2 linked regions of the Mucilaginibacter paludis DSM 18603 genome follow. The protein of the gene in region 2 binds, or shares a complex with, the protein of the main gene of each other region. Links are inferred from orthologs where the notes say so. Each region holds a gene or a part of one and is shown on either strand. Other genes may lie near its edges. The genes, in order: tsaD and tsaB.

Evidence for each region.
Region 1: the proteins of tsaB (region 2) and tsaD are in contact, whole or in part, in a solved structure (PDB 4WQ4), measured with the Escherichia coli proteins. The link is inferred for Mucilaginibacter paludis DSM 18603 from one-to-one orthologs.

The regions. Positions count from the first base shown.
Region 1 is NZ_CM001403.1:6,751,719-6,762,646, reverse strand. What follows is about bases 3,993-6,911. They hold tsaD (tRNA (adenosine(37)-N6)-threonylcarbamoyltransferase complex transferase subunit TsaD), read right to left. Parts: upstream 5,995-6,911; coding sequence 4,990-5,994; downstream 3,993-4,989. Other genes in these bases: MUCPA_RS28570 (translocation/assembly module TamB domain-containing protein), read left to right, coding at 6,070-6,911; MUCPA_RS37960 (hypothetical protein), read right to left, coding at 4,813-4,983; MUCPA_RS28580 (hybrid sensor histidine kinase/response regulator), read left to right, coding at 3,993-4,420. In the rest of the region: MUCPA_RS28585 (VOC family protein), read left to right, coding at 1-10; more of MUCPA_RS28580, read left to right, coding at 107-3,992; more of MUCPA_RS28570, read left to right, coding at 6,912-10,497.
Region 2 is NZ_CM001403.1:7,157,562-7,168,314, forward strand. The notes cover bases 1,463-4,206. They hold tsaB (tRNA (adenosine(37)-N6)-threonylcarbamoyltransferase complex dimerization subunit type 1 TsaB), read right to left. Parts: upstream 3,311-4,206; coding sequence 2,615-3,310; downstream 1,463-2,614. Other genes in these bases: MUCPA_RS30435 (hypothetical protein), read right to left, coding at 1,463-1,528; MUCPA_RS30440 (DUF4337 domain-containing protein), read right to left, coding at 1,825-2,373; yidD (membrane protein insertion efficiency factor YidD), read right to left, coding at 3,316-3,558; rnpA (ribonuclease P protein component), read right to left, coding at 3,555-3,941; rpmH (50S ribosomal protein L34), read right to left, coding at 4,025-4,183. Outside these bases: MUCPA_RS30425 (GNAT family N-acetyltransferase), read right to left, coding at 43-606; MUCPA_RS30430 (hypothetical protein), read right to left, coding at 665-952; more of MUCPA_RS30435, read right to left, coding at 1,124-1,462; MUCPA_RS30460 (ChaN family lipoprotein), read left to right, coding at 4,322-5,182; large conductance mechanosensitive channel protein MscL, read right to left, coding at 5,513-5,938; rpoN (RNA polymerase factor sigma-54), read left to right, coding at 6,120-7,598; dnaB (replicative DNA helicase), read right to left, coding at 7,863-9,467; 23S rRNA (guanosine(2251)-2'-O)-methyltransferase RlmB, read left to right, coding at 9,682-10,491; MUCPA_RS30485 (helix-turn-helix domain-containing protein), read left to right, coding at 10,624-10,753. UniProt on the Escherichia coli protein: Required for the formation of a threonylcarbamoyl group on adenosine at position 37 (t(6)A37) in tRNAs that read codons beginning with adenine.

The sequences.
Region 1 (10,928 bases), 400 kb from region 2 along the record:
AGATGAATAAGTTGACTTTAAGTAAACCTTTCGCCCATCGTTACGTATAACAAAGCAACCTCGAGAATTTTTAAATTCTTAACCGCGTAATTAAGCTTGTTAAACTATGATAGCCCTTAAGCAAAAGCGCTTTAACGCGCATATGTTTTTTTTTACAATTTTGCTATCTTGTTTAGTCTGCTTTTTAAATCCGCGCAATTGCTCTGCGCAGGTTCCGGATTTAAAGTTTAAACACATTAGCACCGAGCAGGGCCTTTCGCACAGCGATGTCGACGCTATTTTTCAGGATAGCCGGGGCTTTATGTGGTTTGGTACGCGTTATGGCTTAAACCGCTACGATGGTGTTAAAATTATTGTTTATAAAAACATCCCTAATGACGACAGCAGCATTAGCGACAATACCATTCGTACCATTTGTGAAGATAAAAACCATCAGCTATGGATTGGTACCCGTAACGGACTAAACCGCTTTAACCAGCGCACCAATAACTTTACCCGCTTTAAAAACGATCCGCGTCATAACGGAAGCATAAGCAGCAACTTTATTACCCATATTTGCCTGGACAAGAATCAAAATTTTTGGTTGGGTACTGCCGGTGGTGGCCTCAACTTGTATGATGATAAAAAAAACCAGTTCATCAAATTCCGCCATCAAACCGGCCAGATCAACAGTTTAAGTAACGATACTGTTAACTATATTTTTCAGGATAAGGCGGGCAGCTTATGGATAGCTACGCAAAACGGTTTAAACCTGTTTAATACGATAACAAAAACATTCAACCTTTACCAATATGCCCCGGGCGGCGCCCAAGGCAACAATTTAGTGGCCATAGCCCAGGATACGGCAGGCAACCTTTGGCTGGGTAGCAAAGATAATGGGGTTTTGCTGTTTAATTTAAAAGCCAAAACATTTAAACAGATAAAACACGATGACCGGGATCCGCTAAGTTTAGGAAGCGATGTTGTAAAAAGTATTTTAGGCGATAAGGCCGGCCATATTTGGATTACCTGCATTAACGGCGGCTTAAACCGTTATAACAGCGTAAATAAAAACTTCAGCAAATACCGTGACGATCCTGGCAACACGGCCAGTTTATCGCAAACTTCCGCATCGGCCATATTTGAAGACAAACAAGGCAACCTGTGGGTAGGCACCCACCGCGGCGGCGTTAACCTGTATGCTCCCCAGGCGGCCAAATTTAACCTGTACCGCCAAAAGCAAGATCCTCAAAGCATTAGTTATAATGATGTAAAAACACTTTGCCAAGATAAAAACGGTAACATTTGGGTGGGTACAGACGGTGGCGGATTGAACTTATTTGATCGCAAAAAAAACACTTTCAGGCACTATCAGTTCAACCCTAACCTTCCGGGTACCATCAGCTCGAACGCGGTAATGGATATTTTGCAGGATAGGGATCAAAATATCTGGGTGGGTACCTGGAGCGGCGGCTTAAATCTTTTTAACCCGCAAAGCGGAACTTTTACAGCATTTAGAAACAACCCCAAGAATAAAACTTCCATCAGTTCAAACTTTATTCAAAAAATTTTCCAGGATAGTAAAGGCAACCTGTGGGTGGGTACTTATTTTGGCGGGCTTAATTTGCTTGATGCCAAAACACATCAATTTAAACATATCACCCAGGATGCAGACGGCCTTACCCACTTATCGGGCAACAACGTTTTAGCTATTGGCGAAGACGCGGAAGGCCATGTTTGGTTTGGAACCGACGATGCAGGCCTGAACTGTTATAACTTAAACACCAAAAAATTCTCGCATTATTTTAATCAGGGTGATGTGCCGTCTGATATCAGGGTAATTTTTACCGATCATAAAAAACGCTTGTGGATAGGCCAGTTAGGCTTATACCTGTTTAACACCAAAACAAACAGTTTTGAGCTCTATACCAAAAAAGGCGGCTTGGCTACCGAATTTATCAAAGGCATTATTGAAGACAAGCATGGCCGCTTATGGATCTCTACCTCTAACGGACTAACACAGTTGGACCCGGAAACAGCATCGGTCAAAAAATACGGTATACGCGACGGCTTGCAGGGCCTGGAATATGAAACAAACGCGTACCTGAAGACCAGCGACGGCGAGTTCTTTTTTGGTGGAACCAGGGGGCTTACAACTTTTTATCCCGATCAAATTAAAAGCAACAAGTTTGTGCCGCCGGTGTATCTTACCGGTTTCCAAATCTTTAATAAAAGCATCGTTGCAGGCGGACCTCACTCGCCCTTAAAAACCGAGATCAGCGTTGCCAAAGAGATTAATTTATCGTACAGTCAATCGTCCATATCGTTTGACTACGCGGCCCTAAACTACGTTATATCCGAAAACAACTCGTACGCCTATAAGCTGGATGGCTTTGATACGGGTTGGGTACAGGCGGGACACTTAAAAAGGGCATCGTATACCAATTTAGACCCTGGCAATTACACATTCCGGGTGAAGGCATCTAATAACGACGGCATCTGGAACGAAACCGGAACAGCTATCCTGGTAACCATCACACCACCCTTTTGGGATACCTGGTGGTTTAAAATAGCAACGGCCATGGTTATACTGGGCGCAGCTTATGCTTTTTACCGCAGCCGCATTAACAGCGTTAAAAAACAAAAAAAAATACTCAGAAAACAGGTAGCCGAGCGCACAGCAGAAGTGGTACAGAAGGTTAACCAGCTTCAGGAATTAAATGAAGAGCTTCAGGTACAATCGGAAGAGCTGCAGGCACAAGCCGAAGAATTACATTCGCAGGCCGAAGAGCTCAATTCGCAATCGGAAAACCTCCATTTACTGAACGAGGAGCTTAACAAACAAAAGATACAGGAACAGGCCGCACGCCTTGAAGCCGAAAAGGCCAACCAAGCCAAAAGTGTGTTTTTAGCCACCATGAGCCACGAGATCAGGACGCCGATGAACGGCGTGATCGGGATGGCATCGCTACTGGTTGAAACGGATTTGAATACTGAACAGCGGGAATATGCCGAAACGATTATCACCTGCGGAGATAGCCTGGTTAACGTGATTAACGATATCCTGGATTTCTCGAAAATTGAATCGGGTAAGATGGATATCGAGCATATTGATTTCGACCTGCGGCACAGCATCGAGGAGGTAATGGATTTGTTTGGCCCCAGAGTGGCTTTACGTGGCATCGATCTGATTTATGAAATTGATTATAACGTGCCCCGCCAGATTATAGGCGATAGCCTAAGGCTGAAACAGGTGCTCATCAACCTGATCAACAATGCCATTAAGTTTACCGAAAAGGGCGAAGTTTTTGTGAAAATATCCCTGCTCAAGCAAGATGATCATGGTGGGATCGACCTGGCTTTTACCGTTACCGATACCGGCATAGGTATACCCGAAGAGAAACTATCCAACCTGTTTAAGCCGTTCTCGCAGGTGGATTCGTCAACTACGCGCAAATACGGAGGCACCGGCCTGGGCCTGGTTATCAGCGAGCGGCTGGTTAAACTGATGGGCGACGAAATTTGGGCTGAAAGTAATTTTGGCAAAGGCTCGGTTTTTAGTTTTTCAATTAAGGCCGAAATCAGTACCGCGCAGCTTAAACGCATACAGGTATCTGTAAACATGGATGGGCTTGAGGGTAAAAAAATATTGGTTGTTGATGATAACCAAACCAACTTAACCATTTTAAAAACACAATTACAGCAATGGAAACTGATACCGGTTACGGCATCATCAGCCAAAGAGGCCCTTGCAATTTTAGCCGCCGACAACAGCTTTAACCTGGTGATAACCGATATGGAAATGCCGGATATGGATGGTGTAGGGCTTGCCAAAGCCATTAAACACGTGCACAGCAACCTGCCTGTTATTATGCTGAGCTCCATTGGAGACGAAAGCAGTAAAAAAAATCCCGGCTTGTTTGCATCGATATTGGTTAAACCCGCCAAGCAGAGCCAGTTAAGTAAAAGCATTAGGGCCGAGCTTGGCAACCAGCGGGAAGAAAAATCAACTGAAGAAAAATCGGCCAATACGCTGGAAGGGGGTTTCTCACTGCTGCACCCGCTGAGTATTTTAGTTGCCGAAGATAACCTGATCAACCAAAAACTAATTCAACGTATACTGAATAAGATGGGCTACACCATTGAAATAGTCGCCAACGGTTACGAAGTGCTCGAGCAAATGATGCTTAAAACCTACGACGTAATTTTAATGGATGTGCAAATGCCCGAAATGGACGGCTTGGAAACCACCCAGTTGATACGCAAAGGAAAGTTTAAACAGCCCTTCATCATTGCCATGACGGCCAACGCCATGCTTGAAGATAAGGAGATCTGTATCAGCGCCGGCATGGATGATTACATTGCCAAACCGATGAAACTGGACGAACTGGTTGCCTTACTGAAGCATGCCTGGTTAATGATCAGGGAAAAAGCGAATTAGGCTGTAGTGGGAGTTCTGAGTAGGGAGTTCTGAGCCATGAGTCTGGAGTTCTGAGCCTTGAGTTCTGAGCCATGAGTTCTGAGTCTTACGTTCTGAGTCTTGAGTCATGAGCCAAGAGTCATGAGCCTTGATGTATGAGCTTTGAGGTATTTTGATCTATGTAATACTGATCCGGCCACAAAGTGCAGGCCTGTGCGATTCCCCTCTTGAGAGGGGCGGAGGGGTGTGTTCTATGCGGGCGATTGATAAAAATGGCAATGCTGCGTCGTTTGTCGCGTGGTGCCCCCTTGCAGCAGCAGGGGAAATTAAAAACAAAGCGCGGGAAAGCTCGATTCCCCTCTCGAGAGTAATGGAGGGGTATGTTTCTGCACGTGTGTACTATGCCCCCCACCTTACTGCCCTTTGGTCATGATAAACATGTAGGTAATGGCACCTATCACCATAATGGCCAGCACAATTAAACCGGCTACACCTTTCTTTTTATCCTGGCGCATCAGCCAGATTAAAAAGGCGACAAGCGGCAACACAAAAATACCAAAGAAGATTAACGAAGGAGCACTCATATTTATTTAATTAAAAGGCATACGCGCCAAAGGAGCAACATTTTGCCCCACAAAATCATGGTTGAGGTATTTATAGTGCCCGGCAATGGCAATCATAGCGGCATTGTCGGTACAGTACGCAAATTGGGGTATAAAGCAATTCCAGCCCATCTGGCTCCCTAAATCGGTAAGGCCCTGGCGCAAACCGGTATTGGCCGATACACCGCCGGCTAAAGCAATATTTGTAATGTTATAGGTTAAAGCAGCTTTTTTTAACTTGTTGAGTAAGATGGTAACGATGCGTTTTTCTACCGAAGCGCAAATATCATTCATCCGCTTTTGTAAAAATTGCGGGTCGGCGGCTACCTCATCCCTGATAAAATACAATATCGAGGTTTTTAATCCGCTGAAGCTAAAGTTAAAATCGGGGATATTAGGCTCGGGAAATTTAAAAGCATCCGGATTACCCAGTCGGGCATATTTATCAATCAGCGGGCCGCCGGGATAAGGCAATCCTAATATTTTGCTGGTTTTATCCATAGCCTCGCCCGCCGCATCGTCCATCGTTTGGCCCACAATCTCCATGTCGAAATAATTTTTTACTAACACTATTTGTGTATGCCCGCCAGATACGGTAAGGCACAGAAATGGAAAATCGGGCTTAGGATGATCAATAAAATGGGCCAGTATGTGCGCCTGCATATGATTTACCTCAATTAAAGGCAGCTTTTTTCCGAGAGCAAAAGCCTTGGCAAATGATACGCCTACTAAAAGTGAACCTAAAAGTCCGGGCCCGCGCGTAAAAGCTACCGCATCAATATCATTTTTGCTTACTTTTGCGTTTAATAGTGCTTGTTGTACTGCGGGAATTATATTTTGCTGATGTACGCGTGAAGCCAGTTCGGGCACAACGCCGCCATAGGCTGCATGAATGGTTTGGTTGGCAATTACATTGCTCAAAATTTCGCCATCAACGCAAACGGCAGCAGATGTATCATCACACGAAGACTCGATTCCTAAAATAACAGGCACAATAGAAAAAATTAATTTTGCAAAGTTATTAAAAAACTACTCAATATAACGCTCTGGATCTTTTTGATATTGATATTGATCATCAGTATCCTACTGGCTGCACTACAGTACAAGCCTGTACAAACGTGGGCGGCAAAAAAGGCCACGGCTTACCTATCCAAAGAGCTGGGTACAACCGTTTCAATTAAAAGCCTTTACATAAAACCATTTTCATCCATTGTGTTGGAGGATCTTTTTGTGTTAGATCAACAAAAGGACACCCTGCTCCGAACGCCTCTGCTTACCGTGGAACTGGCAAACTTCCACATTTTTAGCAGCATCAAAAAGCGTGTTATTGATTTTAAGGTTATCCAACTGGATAACGGGTCCTTTTACCTCAAAAAACTAAAGGACAGCTCTACCAACCTCTCCTTCATCATCAACCATTTTAAATCTAAAGATACCGTAAAAACCAAGGGTAAACCCTGGACCATCAATTTTGAAAAACTGGTAATCAATAATTTACGTTTCCGTTATAAAAATTATTTAAGCAACGAAGTAAGCACACAGCAGGTAAACTTTAACGATGTTGACGTACAGCAATTTACAACCGTACTCACAGACATCGACTTAAAAAATCACTTGTTTAAAGCCAACATTCACGATCTGAGCCTGAAAGAAAAAACTGGCTTTTACGTAAAACATTTTGTGGCCAATGCCACTGTTGATACCAACCAGATATTGCTGAAGCAGTTGTTTATACAAACCAACCGCTCGAACCTGAAAAACTATTTCAGGATGAGGTTTAACTCGTTTGATGATTTTGACGACTTTGAGAACACGGTAAAGATGGATGCCGACTTTAAAGAATCGCGCATATCATCATTAGATGTAGCTTATTTTACCAATAGCCTGCAGCAAGTGTATTTCGACCTGGGCATTGATGGCCGCATCCAGGGACTGGTAAATAACTTAAAAGCCAAAAAGCTAACGGTTACCGCCGGGCAGGCCACCTACATTAAAGGCGATTTTAGCTTGAAGGGTTTACCTAACTGGGATAAAACCTTCCTTGAGTTGCAGTTTGAACAAATAGCTACCAATAAAAAGGACATTGACCTGCTGTACAGCCGCTTTACAGGCAAAAAAAACCAGCACGTGCCCGATATTATAGCCAAGTTTGGCAACATCAACTTTAAAGGGCAGTTTACCGGTTTCCAAAACGATTTTATAGCTTATGGCGAGTTTAAAACCAGGTTGGGCAGGTTTAACTCGGATATTAACTTAAAGCTGGATAAAGCCAATGTGCCAAGCTACAGCGGCAAACTCACTACCTTTGATTTTAACATTGGCGATTTGCTGAACCAGGATATACTGGGCCGAACCACTTTAACAGCCAATATTAAAGGCAGGGGCACCGAGCTTAAACAGCTCACAGAGCAGCTTGATGCAAAAATAAAATATTTTGATTTTAAGGGCTACCGCTACAATAACCTGAGCGTAAACGGCACCTTTGAAAAAAAGAAATTTGATGGAAAAGTTTTAATAAACGACCATAACATCAACCTCGACTTTAACGGTAACGTTAATTTAAACCCCGCGCTGCCGGTATTTAACTTTACAGCAGCTATTAAAGGAGCCAATCTCAATAAATTAAAACTATACAAGGATACCATTACCGTAGATGCCAATTTAACCAGCAATTTTTCGGGCAATAACATCAATAATATTGATGGCAGCATCCTGTTAAAAAACATCAGGCTGGTAAAACCCCATGCCGACTTCCTGGTTGACTCAATTTATTTTGCTGCCAGCGGCAAAGAGAAAGACCGCCAACTCATCTTACGGTCGGACATAGCCGATGGTGGCTTAAAAGGTAATTACGACCTGGCATCGCTCCCGGCCTACTTTAAAGCGGTAGCCAAAAAATATATCCCATCGTTAGCCATACCCGCGGTGATTGTAAAACCCCAAAATTTTGAGTTTAATTTAAAAATCAAGAACCTTAACCCGGTAAGTATATTATTTGTACCGGCTTTAAAGTTAACCGACACGGCTACCTTCCAGGGTAAATTTAACTCGGTGGATAGAACTGCAATTTTAACAGGCTCGGTTAAAAGCTTTAAATATGATAAAATTGTTTTTCATGATCTGATTATCGATGAAAACACGACTGATGATATGCTGGATCTCAACTTATCGTTGAGCAAGGTTGACCTCACCGACAGCCTGTTTATTAAAAACATCAACATTACCAATTTTTTAAAGCGCGACAGCTTAAATTTCAACATTAAGCTATCCGATAAAAACGCCACCAACCAGTTGGATTTGTATGGCCTGGTGCAGTTTGGTAAAGATACGACGGCCAAGTTATCCCTACTACCATCAGACATCATCTTAGAACATAACGTTTGGAAGTTAAAAGACCAGGTACGGATCAGGTTTCTGGCCGGGGGACGCACCCAGATTGACGGGCTCGGAATTTCAAACGGCAACCAAAAGGTAACCATCGACGGCTTTTTATCGGCAGACCCTAAAGATATACTGGGCGTCAATTTCAGCAAATTTGACATGGCAACACTTAACCAGTTAAGCAGGCCCTTTGGTATAGCTTTAAAAGGCGCCTTAAACGGCGATGTTAAACTTTCGGCAGTAACTACGCAACCGGGCATCGAATCAAACCTGGCCATTGATTCGCTGGCATTTAACAAAACATTAATAGGTAATGTAAAGTTTGTAACCCAGCTTGATAACATCAACAAGGTGTTGAATACCAAAATCAACATCATGAACCGCGGCCTCGAAACCTTAAATGCCACCGGTACTTACAACCTGGCCTCGGCGGATAACAGCCTGGATTTTAGCTTAACCATGAACCAAACCGAAGCGGTTATTATTGAGCCTTTTGTAAAGAGCCTGATATCAGACTTAAAAGGTGCCCTATCATCGGACTTAAAACTGACCGGAACTTTATCCAAGCCGTCCATCAACGGCAACTTAACCTTTGTAAATACGGGGCTAACGGTTAATTACTTAAAAACACCTTATGTAATTAACGATAAGGTTACGGTAGAAAACAGTGTGGTTAAAATTAATAACCTGGTATTAAGGGATAGCCGCGGCGGCGAAGGTGTAACCAATGGTACTGTTGACCTGACTGAAATTTCGAACCCTACTTTAAACGTTACACTTAAAGCCACCAACCTGCTGGCGCTCAATACTACCTTTAAGGATAACCGCATTTATTACGGTACCGCTTATGGCACAGGCAACTTTAGCTTTGTTGGCCCTATTGATAATATGCGGATAGATATCAAGGCAAAAACCCAGGACGGCACGGTATTCAATATCCCGTTAAACACATCGAGCAAGGCCGCCGAGTACGATTTTATCCGCTTTGTTAGCTCGAAAGATACCACGAAGCTCATTAGCCGCGAAAACTCGTTTAAAGGGGTTACCTTAAATTTTGAGCTATCGGCCGATGAAAAAACAATTGTTAAAATAGCTACCGACTACGGCCTTTTAACCGGCAGTGGTACGGCCAACGGTTTAAGCCTAAAAATAAACAGCCTTGGCGACTTTGATATGTACGGCGACTTTTTAATATCTACCGGCAAATTTGAATTTACCGCGAAGGATTTTATCACCAAAAATTTCCAGGTAAACCAGGGCGGAACTATTCGCTGGACAGGAAATCCGTCAAATGCGGAAATCAATCTAAAAGCTATTTACGAGGTTAGAACCAACATTGCGGCACTTTACCAGGCAGCGGGCCTACAATCGCCAAAAGAAAACCAGCAGGAGTTGGTGCAGGCCGAACTGATCCTGACGAAATCGCTTACGCAACCACAGTTTGATTTCGACTTTAACTTCCCCACCGATCCGTCTATTAAAGACGAACTGGGCACCTATCTTAACGATTATACCAATCGTAGCCAGCAGGCTTTGAGCTTAATTGTACGCCGAAATTTTGCTTCGGGAACAAGCAGCAACACCTTAACCAGCCAGGTTAGGCAAACGGCTCAAGATGCGTTGAGCGAGTTTGCTTTCAATAAGCTGAATAGTTTTATCGCTCAATCCAACATTAAAAACTTCGACCTTAACATCCGCTCCACCAGCGATGCCAGCGCGTCGCTGCATTTTTTTAACGACAGGATATTAATTAACGGTAGCTTATACGATGCGCAGGGCAGCAATGAACTTTTTGGCAATAACCAAAGTTTGTTTAATTCGAACTTTAGTAACCTGACCAAAGATTTTGGCGTACAGTACCTGATTAAAGCCGACGGAAGCCTTTTGGCCACTTACTCTTACAGGGTATTAAATAGTACAACCCTCAATACCATTAACCAGCAGTTGGGTGTACAGTATGTTAACGGCCTGGGTTTAGTTTACCGCCGTGATTTTGATACGTTTAACGAATTTTTTAAAAATATCTTCCGCAGAAGAAGAACACCGCCCAAAAAGAAACCGGTGAACAATACAAACAGCAATCCGGCTATAATTAACGACAGATCTGACGAATAGGTTTTTTGAGTCGGGAGTCGGGAGTCTTGAGTCTTGAGCCGGGAGTCTTGAGTCGGGAGTCTTGAGCCGGGAGTCTGGAGTCTTGAGTCTTGAGCCGGGAGTCTTGAGGCGGGAGTCTTGAGCCGGGAGTCTTGAGGCGTTTAAGTTCTGAATCCTGAAAATCTTAAAGTGATGGGCTCTATGACGAATAGTATGGGGTATAATAGTTTTAGTTTGTCGACTGGCATTCGAAGCCTTAATTTATAATAGAATACGCCCATTATCTTTTCTGATGATAAGCTATTGATTTTCAATGATAAATACCTATCCATCATGTCATCCCGACGCGAGGAGGGACCTTTTGCGCTCAGCAAGTCTGCAGCATATCAGGTGCGCTGGTAATCAATGTGCTATTTTTGCTCCAACAATCATTATTCTTAATTTAGATCATC
Region 2 (10,753 bases):
TAATGATCAACCTTTGTGCTTGCAATAGCGCCCGGTGAGGTGCTATTTACCTTTGGAAACTAACATATCCGGTTTTAAGATATAGGTGAGCATATCATCTATACCATCATGAGTGTTGGCATATAAACCGTCATCGAGTTTAAAACCGATTTTCTCCAATATCCCTACCGATTTAATATTGTTGGCCGAGGGGAACGCGGTAATGGTTTCAGCCTTGATCTGTTCAAAGCCAAATTGAATAGCAGCGTGGATAGCCTCCGTCATAATACCTTTGTGGTGATATTCCGGCAGTAATTCGTATCCTAATTCTATGGTGCTGTTTGCCTCATCAAAGTTCCAGAAACAAATGCCGCCAATTAATTCAGGATTGCCTTTTAACGCAATGGCCCAGTTAACCGATTGTTTATTTTTAACGTATTCGTCGATTTTGTTGATGTGTGCCAGGGCATCTTCTATCCCGGAGGAAGGGATGCGGTCGATAAATTGATTGACTTCCTCGTTCGACCGGAGCAGGTGAACTTGCTGGGCATCGTCGGCGTTTAATTCCCTTAATACCAGGCGTTCGGTAAACAGTTCCGGGAAGATTATAAAATTCAGGTTTAACATAGCTGCTATTCTTAGCAGCTAATATAAAAAATAAGGCCCCTTTTTGGGGCCTTTATTTTTACAATTTTAAAGCTTCCTGCTCTTTCAATTGCTGGATATTGTTACTGTTTTCGTATTCGTCGGTTTTACCGGCAAAATATTCCAGTATTCCGGCAATGGTATCCATATTATCGGATACGCGCTGGTGCATATCTGGCAAATCTTTTTCTAATCTTTTATCGCCCAGGTCAATATTATCAACTTCTATTTTACCTAACTTTTGTATGAGCGCCTGCTGGCTGTTCTTTAAGTCATTCAACTCATGAACAATTTTTTCCATCAGTTCAAACTTCCTTAGCTTATCCATGATCTTATAATTTGAGGTTAAATATTAAATTATCTAACTTAGTTTAAAGCGACAAAAGCCAATTATGTTTCAAATAAATCCAATCTATTATTAACAGCATAAAAAAAGCCGTAAAACACAAAGGCTTTACGGCTCCACTTAACATACACTTTAACAAACTATAATCAACATTTACTGGGTAACAACCGTTTTTTTAACAACGGGCTTTGTTCCGGTACTTTTATGTACAGTATGCTTTGAAACCGTAGTTTTTGAAACTTTGGTAGCTGTAACCGGGGCATGGGCTTTAACAGTTGTGGTAGTAGTTGTTGTTGAAACCTGGGCCGGTGGTGGCGGAAGGGTAGCATTTACCGGTGCTGGTTCAACAACAGGTGCCGGGCCGTTAGCTGCAGCGCCAACTGTAGCCGAGGTTCCGCTGCCCGAAACTTTGGTTTTGGTAGTGCTATTGCGGCCTTTACGGCTCACTTTAACCTTCTTTTTAATTTCTACATGATTGGTATCGATAGTTTGAGCCTTTGCATCCTGGAATGTCCATGCAAAAACGGCCATTAATAGCATTAAGCTGATCTTTCTCATAATTTACGTTACTTATACTATTGTAACATAATTATGACAATTTTGTTTTGAATATAGCATGTAAGTGCTACCGGGCAGCATACTAAGCTGTAAAGGTAGCATTTAACTGACTTGGGTAACTTTAAACCAGGCGATCCGGTGGAGGATTAAATACGGTTCAGTGATGACCAAATGTTAAAGTAACTGTGGTAGGTACAGTACTGTGAGGAGTTGGCTGCTATATACTTTGGGCTGCTGCCGTCTACTGCTGCAAAAGGTAGTTGTTAATTACCAATGCAAAGCGGTAAAGCAGCAGCTTACCGGCCTATCAACTGCAGGATAAAAAAGAAAGCAGCCACACCTGCAAACGCCAGGCTGATTAACCAGTAGATTCGTTTTTTGATCAGGATAGAGATGGCACCGATAGCAATCGCGATCTGGAACAGGGTGACGGACCGGGCCAGCGTATTGTGGCTCTCTGCATGCCGGTGCGATTCAGCTTCGTATTCCTTAGCTTTATTCATAATCTCCTGCTGCTCTGCTTTATTTTCACTGATCTTTTCTTCGTCCGAAGGGACAGCCGCTTTACCTATCGCTTTCAATAACTTACCGTCCGACACCAGGATCTCCGTTTTAATTCCCTTTGCCTGGTAGTAAGCCCATTGGTCGCTTGCTTTGATCTGGCTCAGCATGGATTCGTCCGCATGATAGGCTGCCAGCAAACTGGTAATTGCTGATAGTACGGCAATTACCGCCGTAGTTAAAGCCACATAAACTATCCATTTATTGCCGGTAGCTTCGGCATGGTGAGCCTCCTCATGGATATGCTCATGTAGCGATTCGGTAGGGTCCTCAAGTTCTTCCATCGTTTTTTATTATTGGGAATTTTCGCCCCAGTTGTAAAAATATTTTCGCTGTTTGGTACTATGTAAACTCTATTTATCAGGGCTAAAATTGCCTTTTAAGCCTTATAAGGCCTGTTAAAGTCTGTATCAAATTAAGGTTCAATTATTGTATAAATCTCTGTAAGCACAAATAAAAATAATTGTTTAACCTTTAAAAGATCATGTTATGTATACTTTTATCGCTTTCTTAATGGTTGTAAATTCAGTTTTGCTTTTTAACTCCCGCAATAAAGTCCTTTAAGTAATAGGGCTCAAAGTAAGCCACGTCGGCAAAATTCCGCTTATTGAGTTTTTGAATTGCCGGAACTAAAATATCCTTTGCCGAGTTGCTAAAGTTATCTGCAAATAAAGCGTTAGGATGATGGCCCAAAGCCAGCTTGCATTTTTGAGCACCGTCGCCAAAAAATATCATTTGTTGCTTAGTTAACAAATCATCAAAGCTTGCTTCATCAATAACAACAGCAGCTGTAGGGATGATTTCCTTGCCTGCATCGTCAAAAACTGCAGTGTAAACTTCCATTCTACGCGCGTCTATCATTGGGCATAACAGGGCACCGGCAGGAATGTCAACTATTTTGCGGTTAATTAAACCAAAGGCCATAGCCGATAAAGTTTCAACGGCTATCAGGGGCTTGTCTAAAGCAAAGCATAAACCTTTGGCTGTAGATACGCCTATCCGCAAACCGGTATATGAGCCCGGCCCGCAGCTTACCGCAACAGCATCAATATCGGTATAAAGTTTGCCTGTTTCGTTAAATAATTCTTCAGTAAAAACGGTGATCACTTCGGCGTGAATATTCCGCTGGTCAATTTCGCGCAAAGCGATGATCTGATCGTCAGCCGCGAGGGCAACTGAGCATGATGTGGTAGCAGTTTCTATTAAAAGGATTAAGCTCATTGTTGTCAGGGTACAGGGTCGTGCCCATGGCCTCCCCAGGGGTTGCAGCGGGCAATACGTTTCAAAGTTAACCATCCGCCCTTAAATGCGCCATATTTTTTTATTGCCTCGATACCGTACTGCGAGCAGGTAGGGGTGTAGCGGCACTGCGCACCCAGGATAGGAGAAAGTAAAATTTGGTATAGTTTGATAAGCGCAATAAAAAAACTGCCGACAATTGTTTTCAACAGGTTGGTTATTGTGCTCATTGCGCAGTGGCTTGTGTGCTCAGTTGAAGCAATGCCTTTTGCATCTTCTTTTCCATCAGGCTGTAATCGGCTATTTCTTTACCAATGAAACCGATAGACAGCACAATAGTTTTATTGGCAGCCAGCAAAGGGTTGTACAAGCATTGTTGTTTATACAGGCGATAAACCTCGCGCATGCGCCGCTTAATCAGGTTACGATCAACAGCGCGTTTATAGCGCCTTTTAGATACAGCAAGTACAACCTGAACGGGCACCGGCTGATGCTCAGGGGCTGCACACCACGAAACTTTAAAGGGGTAACATAAAAAAGAAGAACCTTTATGAAAAAGCCCGTCGATGAGCCTTTTATTACATAATCGTTCTTCTTTTTTAAATGTATACATACGATTGCTACTGAACCGAAATAAATTAAATTACCAGCCAGCGTCAGCCCTGTTTTTAACAGAGTGGAGCAATCAGAGTAGTATTATGCTTTGTGGCGACGCTCGTCAGATACTGACAATCTTTTTCTGCCCTTGGCTCTGCGTGAAGCTAAAATCCTTCTACCATTTGCTGTTGACATGCGCTCACGGAATCCGTGTTTATTTCTTCTTTTACGTTGAGAAGGCTGAAACGTTCTTTTCATGACTATTTTCTTATATTCGCTGTTTTAAAAACAAGAGCGCAAATATAGCGTACTTTTTTTATAATTCAAACGTTGCCTGTGCTTTTTTGCTTTAAATATTTTCCACATATCAACATCCGCTCATATTATACCAAAGTTATGAAATTGTTATCTTTCATTGTCCTGATTTTCAGTTGTATTACAGCTTTCAGTCAGCAGAAAACGGCTTTGCACTATAAAATTTATAATACAACCAGCCGGAAAATGGTTACTGCCGACGATGTTGTAAACGATATGGCAGGCGCTGATGTGTTATTTTTTGGCGAAGAACATACCGATTCTGTTGCGCATAGCCTGGAGTTGATGATTTTTACAAAGTTGCTCAACAGGTATCCCGCCAAGGTAGCATTGTCCATGGAAATGTTTGAGACTGATTGCCAGCCCGTACTTAACGAGTACCTGCGAGGATTGATCCGCGAGAGTAACTTGATCAAAGATGCCCGGGCTTGGCCAAACTATGCAGACTACCGCCCTTTGGTTGAGCAGGCTAAAATATATGGCACGAGTATAATTGCAGCAAATGCACCGTCGCGCTATATTAATATGGTTACACGCCTGGGCCTGGGCAGCCTTAATCAGCTTGATGCTGTTGGTAAGGCCTGGCTGCCACCCTTACCCATAGATACGGCTACAGGCAAATACTATGAGAAATTTGCCGCTGTTATGGGCGGGCACGCCAGTATGGACGGTATGCAGCTCTATCAATCGCAAAACCTTTGGGACGCTGCCATGGCATGGTCGATAGCACAGTATTTAAAGAGCCATGCAGGCTATAAAATATTCCAGGTGAATGGTGGCTTTCATAGCGAAGAAAAGTTGGGTGCGGTAACGCAATTGAAAAAATATGATCCGCAGGTGCGGATTTTGAATATAGCTTCAGTATCGGGCACCGATATCACTAACCCTGATTGGGAAAAGTACGTTAACCTGGGCGATTATGTTATTTTAACTTATGAGTGAGCTTTTTCTTTCGTGGAGCGTGGGGGGAGAAGATGGTTATTAACTCGCCCTCTCACCGAGCGTCATTGCGAGGCACGAAGCAATCTCTACATAGGCAGAGCCGCTGTGTAGGCTGGATCTGTATAGTTTAGAGATTGCTTCGTCGTACTAACTCCTCAATGACGGCGGGGGAGAAGAGGGCAGTTATTAACTTACCCTCTCACCGAGCGTCATTGCGAGGCACGAAGCAATCTCTACTTAGGCAGAGCCGCTGTGTAGGCTGGCCCTGTATAGTTTAGTGATTGCTTCGCCGTACCTCCTCACATTGACGATGAGGGAAAGAAACTGATGTTAAACCCTTTTTGCCAGCAAATCCCTGATCTCGGTTAATAAAACTTCTTCTTTTGATGGTGCCGCTGGCGCCGATGGCGCTGCTTCTTCTTTACGTTTTAGGGCGTTAATACCTTTTACAATTAAAAATACAATAAAGGCCAGTATTACAAAGTTAAGGCTTACCGTTAAAAAGTTACCCCAGGCAAATACTGGTCCCAGTTTTTTTGCATCAGCTAAGGCTAAGCCTTTGGGCACTTTGGCAGACAGGGGTATATAGATATTACTGAAGTCGGCTTTGAAAAATATCCCAACCAGTGGCGTAATTAAATCATTCACCACCGAATCAACAATTTTACCGAAAGCTGCCCCGATTATTACACCTACCGCGAGGTCAACCACATTACCTTTTATTGCAAATTGTTTAAATTCTGACGCAAATCCCATAGTTGTTTTAATTGTGTTTTACTAAATTGATAATAAATCTGAACAATTTTTAATTTGTTTAGTTTATTATTTCATAAAAAAATCCATATATCAATATACATTTAAACTGGCCTAAATATACGGCAGACCTATCCTGCTTGCTTTGTTGTTCGGCTATTTAATGTATTTTTGTATGCCCATTATGCTAAAACAAAATTTACAACAAAAATTATTACAAAAGCTATCGCCGCAACAAATACAATTTATTAAATTGTTGCAGGTGCCTACTGTGTCGTTGGATACGCGTATTAAGGAAGAACTTGAAGAAAATCCGGCGCTTGAGGATTTTAGCTTGTCGAATATGTCAGAACCCGAGGAACAGTACCCGGATAGGGATCCTGATGATGATAATTTTAACAAGGACGATAACGATCAAAGTGAGTTTGATGAATTTAACATAGACGATTATTTACAGGAAGATAACGTAAACGATTACGGCTCGCGTTACGACCAGAATGGCGATGATGATGAAGAACGTAAGGAGATGCCGATAGCCATCCAGTCGTCCTTTTTTGAGAGCTTACAGGCACAGCTTGACCTTGTTCCGCTTTCGGATAAGGATTTTAGGATAGGGCAGCAAATTATTGGTAGCCTGGATGATGATGGTTACCTGCGCAGGCCGGTAATGTCGTTAACGGACGACCTGGCATTCTCGCAAAATATAATGGCCGAAGATGAGGAAGTGGAGGAGATGCTGAAGCTGATCCAAAGTTTTGACCCGGCCGGGGTGGGCGCACGCGACTTGCAGGAATGCCTGCTCATCCAACTCCGTAAAAAAGATCCTAACGATCCTATTATCAAAAAAGCTATCATGGTGGTTGAAAACTACCTGGACGAGTTTACCCGTAAACATTACGACAAGATGGAGCGCTCGCTCAACATGACGTCCGAAGAGCTGAAGGCGGTTGTTAACGAGATATTGAAGCTTAACCCCAAACCCGGCGACTCCAACGAGGTTAACACCAAACAAATGCAGGTGATACCCGATTTCCATATCACCAACAACGATGGCGTTTTAATTTTGACGCTTAACTCAAAAAATGCCCCGGAACTACGCGTAAGCCGCTCTTACCAGGATATGTTTGAGCACTACGATAAATCTGCCCAGAAGGATAAAAAACTCCGCGAGGCGGTTCAGTTTGTAAAGCAAAAGCTCGATTCGGCCAAATGGTTTATTGATGCCATAAAACAAAGGCAGCAAACCTTGCTGAAAACCATGAACGCCATTATGCAATATCAGTATGAGTTTTTCCTGACGGGAGATGAGCGTAACCTGCGCCCCATGATATTGAAAGACATTGCCGATAGGATAGGGATGGATATTTCTACCGTATCGCGTGTGGCTAACTCAAAATACGTACAAACCGAACATGGCACCTTCCTGCTGAAATCCTTTTTCTCCGAAGCTATCCAGATGGAAAGCGGCGAAGAGGTATCAAACAAAGAAGTGAAAAAGATACTGGAAGATTTTATTGGCGCCGAAGATAAACGCCACCCGCTTGCCGACGAAAAATTGACCGAGATATTGAAAGATAAAGGTTATAACATAGCCCGCAGAACGGTGGCAAAATATAGGGAACAAATGAATATCCCCGTAGCACGGTTGAGGAAAGAATTGTAACTGTAAGAGGTAATTTAAAATTGCAAAGCCTGATCAAGTTAATTTGATCAGGCTTTGCTGTTTTTTATAATGACTTGCTTTTAAGTTGTTGATTTTCGATAGTTTACTTCTGTCCGTTAAGTCAGAGATCATAGTTTTTATAGCATCTCTAAAAACAATGTCGACAGGAGGGAGAAATCTTCTGCTGGTACTTTGCTTTAGATTGGTAAAGCGTTGGCTGTTAAATGCAGTTAGGCGCTTTTGTTATTGATTATAACCCTCTTCTTAAAACGGAGGATCCTCATCATTCATTTTTGAAGGCCTGATTATAAAATTGCTTGGTTTCTCAAAATCCTGTGATGGTGCTAAACCGGTGAAGGCATTCGGTGCCGCACCCATTGGCGGGAAGCCCTCTACGCCTTCGTCCAGATCCTCAAATTTTACGTATTTACCAACAAATTTCAATCGTACACGGCCAGTTTCGCCGTTACGGTGCTTGGCTATAATTACCTCGCCCACGCCCTGGGTTGGGTTGTTATCTTCGTCAAATTCAAGGCCGTAGTATTCGGGGCGGTATAAAAATAGCACCATATCCGCATCCTGCTCAATAGATCCCGATTCACGTAAATCCGAAAGCATTGGCCTTTTTGCACCGCCCGGGCGGCTTTCAACCGCACGGCTCAATTGCGACAGCGCAATTACCGGTACATTTAACTCCTTAGCTACCGACTTTAACGCCCTGGATATACTACCGATTTCCTGCTCACGGTTACCACCTTTACCATCTGATTTACCATGCATCAGCTGCAAATAATCGATGATGATCAGCTGTATATCGTGCTGTGATTTTAATCTACGGCATTTGGCCCTAAATTCAAATATGTTGAGGGCAGGTGTATCGTCAATAATTAACGGGGCCTGCTCCAGGCGTCCAATTTTGGAGTGGATCTGTTCCCATTCCCATTCTTCCAAACGGCCTTTACGTATCTTTTCCTGCTCAATTCGGGCTTCGCCGGATATTAAACGGTTAACCAACTGTACCGACGACATCTCGAGCGAGAATACCACTACCGGGCGGTTAAAATCAACCGCTGCGTTACGGGCGCAGGTTAAAACGAAGGCCGTTTTACCCATCGCCGGCCTTGCCGCTATAATTACCAAATCGGATTTTTGCCAACCCGATGTCATGCGGTCGAGCTCGGTAAAGCCCGAAGCTACGCCCGTTAGTCCGTCCTTTTTATCCTTCAGCGCCTCAATTTCTTTTAAACTTTCGTGCAAAATATCATCCATTTTGCGCGAATCGCGGCGAAGGTTATTCTGCGCGATATCAAACAGGTTCTTTTCCGCCTTATCCAACAGGTCCAGCACATCGGTAGTATCTTCGTAGGCGCTGTTGATCACTTCTGTTGAGATGCGGATCAGCTCACGTTGCAAATACTTCTGTATAATGATACGCGAGTGGTACTCAATATTAGCCGCCGATGCTACACGGTTAGTTAACTCGGTAATGTAGTAGGCGCCGCCTATCATTTCTAACTCGCCCTGCATACGCAGCTGCGAGGTAACGGTTAAAATATCAACCGGAGATGTTTTTTCAAACAGCGTGCGTATCGCCTGAAATATCTTTTGGTGGCTATCGCGATAAAAAACTTCGGGTTTTAAAATATCAATAACCGAAGATAGGGCGTCCTTCTCCAACATTAACGCACCTAAAACGGCTTCTTCTAAATCGGTAGCTTGTGGCGGTAATTTCCCCAAACCGCTGGTGGGATTATTGCTGAATCTGCTTCGTTTGTCGCCTGTAATATTAGGCTTGCCTGCCTGGTTATCGTTCTCCAAAATCATTTGCACAAAAATATACAAAAAGGATTTGTAATCGGTATTATTCATCAACATCCTTTTTTTTGCTAAAAATAAAAATGTTGAAAATGACGTTTTAAGCGTCGATTTTAATTAACATCAATTGTTAATTACTTGTTAGTAAAATTAAAATGGGTTTAATAGTCAATCACTTAACAGCAGTGTTAATAACGTTGGCCCCTGTTAGTTATTTTGAATAACATATTGCTAAGTTTAGTTGTAAAGCGGGCTAAAATCAATTAATATGTTAATTTTGCTGACTTATACAGCAGTTGAAATGAGTTTTAGAAACGAACCTAAAAGAGAATATAACCAAATGGTTTTCGGTATCCGCGCCGTGATAGAAGCCATCAGATCGGGCAAAGAAATCGAATCGTTATTCATCCAGCGAGGGCTCGGTGGCGAGTTGTTTTATGAGCTTAAAAACTTGCTGAACGAATATAAAATAGAGTCGCAACAGGTTCCGGTAGAGAAGCTTAACCGTGTTACCACCAAAAACCACCAGGGGGTTATCGCCATCATATCACCTATAACTTATTACAAGATTGAGGATATTATACCCATGGTATTTGAAAAAGGCGAGGTACCTTTAATTTTGATTTTAGATGGCGTTACCGACGTTCGCAACGTGGGCGCCATAGCCCGTACCGCCGAATGCGCTGGTGTACATGCCATTGTAGTACCGGCAAAGGGTTCGGCACAAATTAACCCGGATACCATTAAAACATCGGCGGGAGCACTGTACAATATCCCGGTTTGCCGCGAAAGCAGTTTATTGCAAACGGTTAAATTTTTACAATCATCCGGTTTGCAGATTGTATGCTGTACCGAAAAAACTACCGACTTTATCTATGCGCCCGATTATACCTTGCCCACAGCCATTGTAATGGGTGGCGAAGATGATGGCGTAAGCAACGAGATTATCCGAATAGCCGACCATTTAGCTAAAATACCCATGTATGGCGAAATAGAATCGCTCAACGTATCGGTATCAACCGGCGTAATTTTGTACGAAGCCATCAGGCAAAAAAGGGGAGGCCCCCCAGCCCCCTGAAGGGGGAGTTTTTGATTGGCTTGCGGTTTACCGCAGGCGATTAGACAAAATGTATTTTATATAAAAAGAGGCTGATCATGTATTTGAAGTGAACCCCAAAAGTTAGACAAAAACTTTTGGGGTTTATTATTTATGTCAAAGCACACATTTGAAGAGAAACTTGATGTAGTTTCTCAAGTAAGAAAGGGAAAGCCGATTCTACGGATATCCCGCGAACGCCATATCCGTGAAGGCATGATATTGGAATGGGTTCGGAAATATG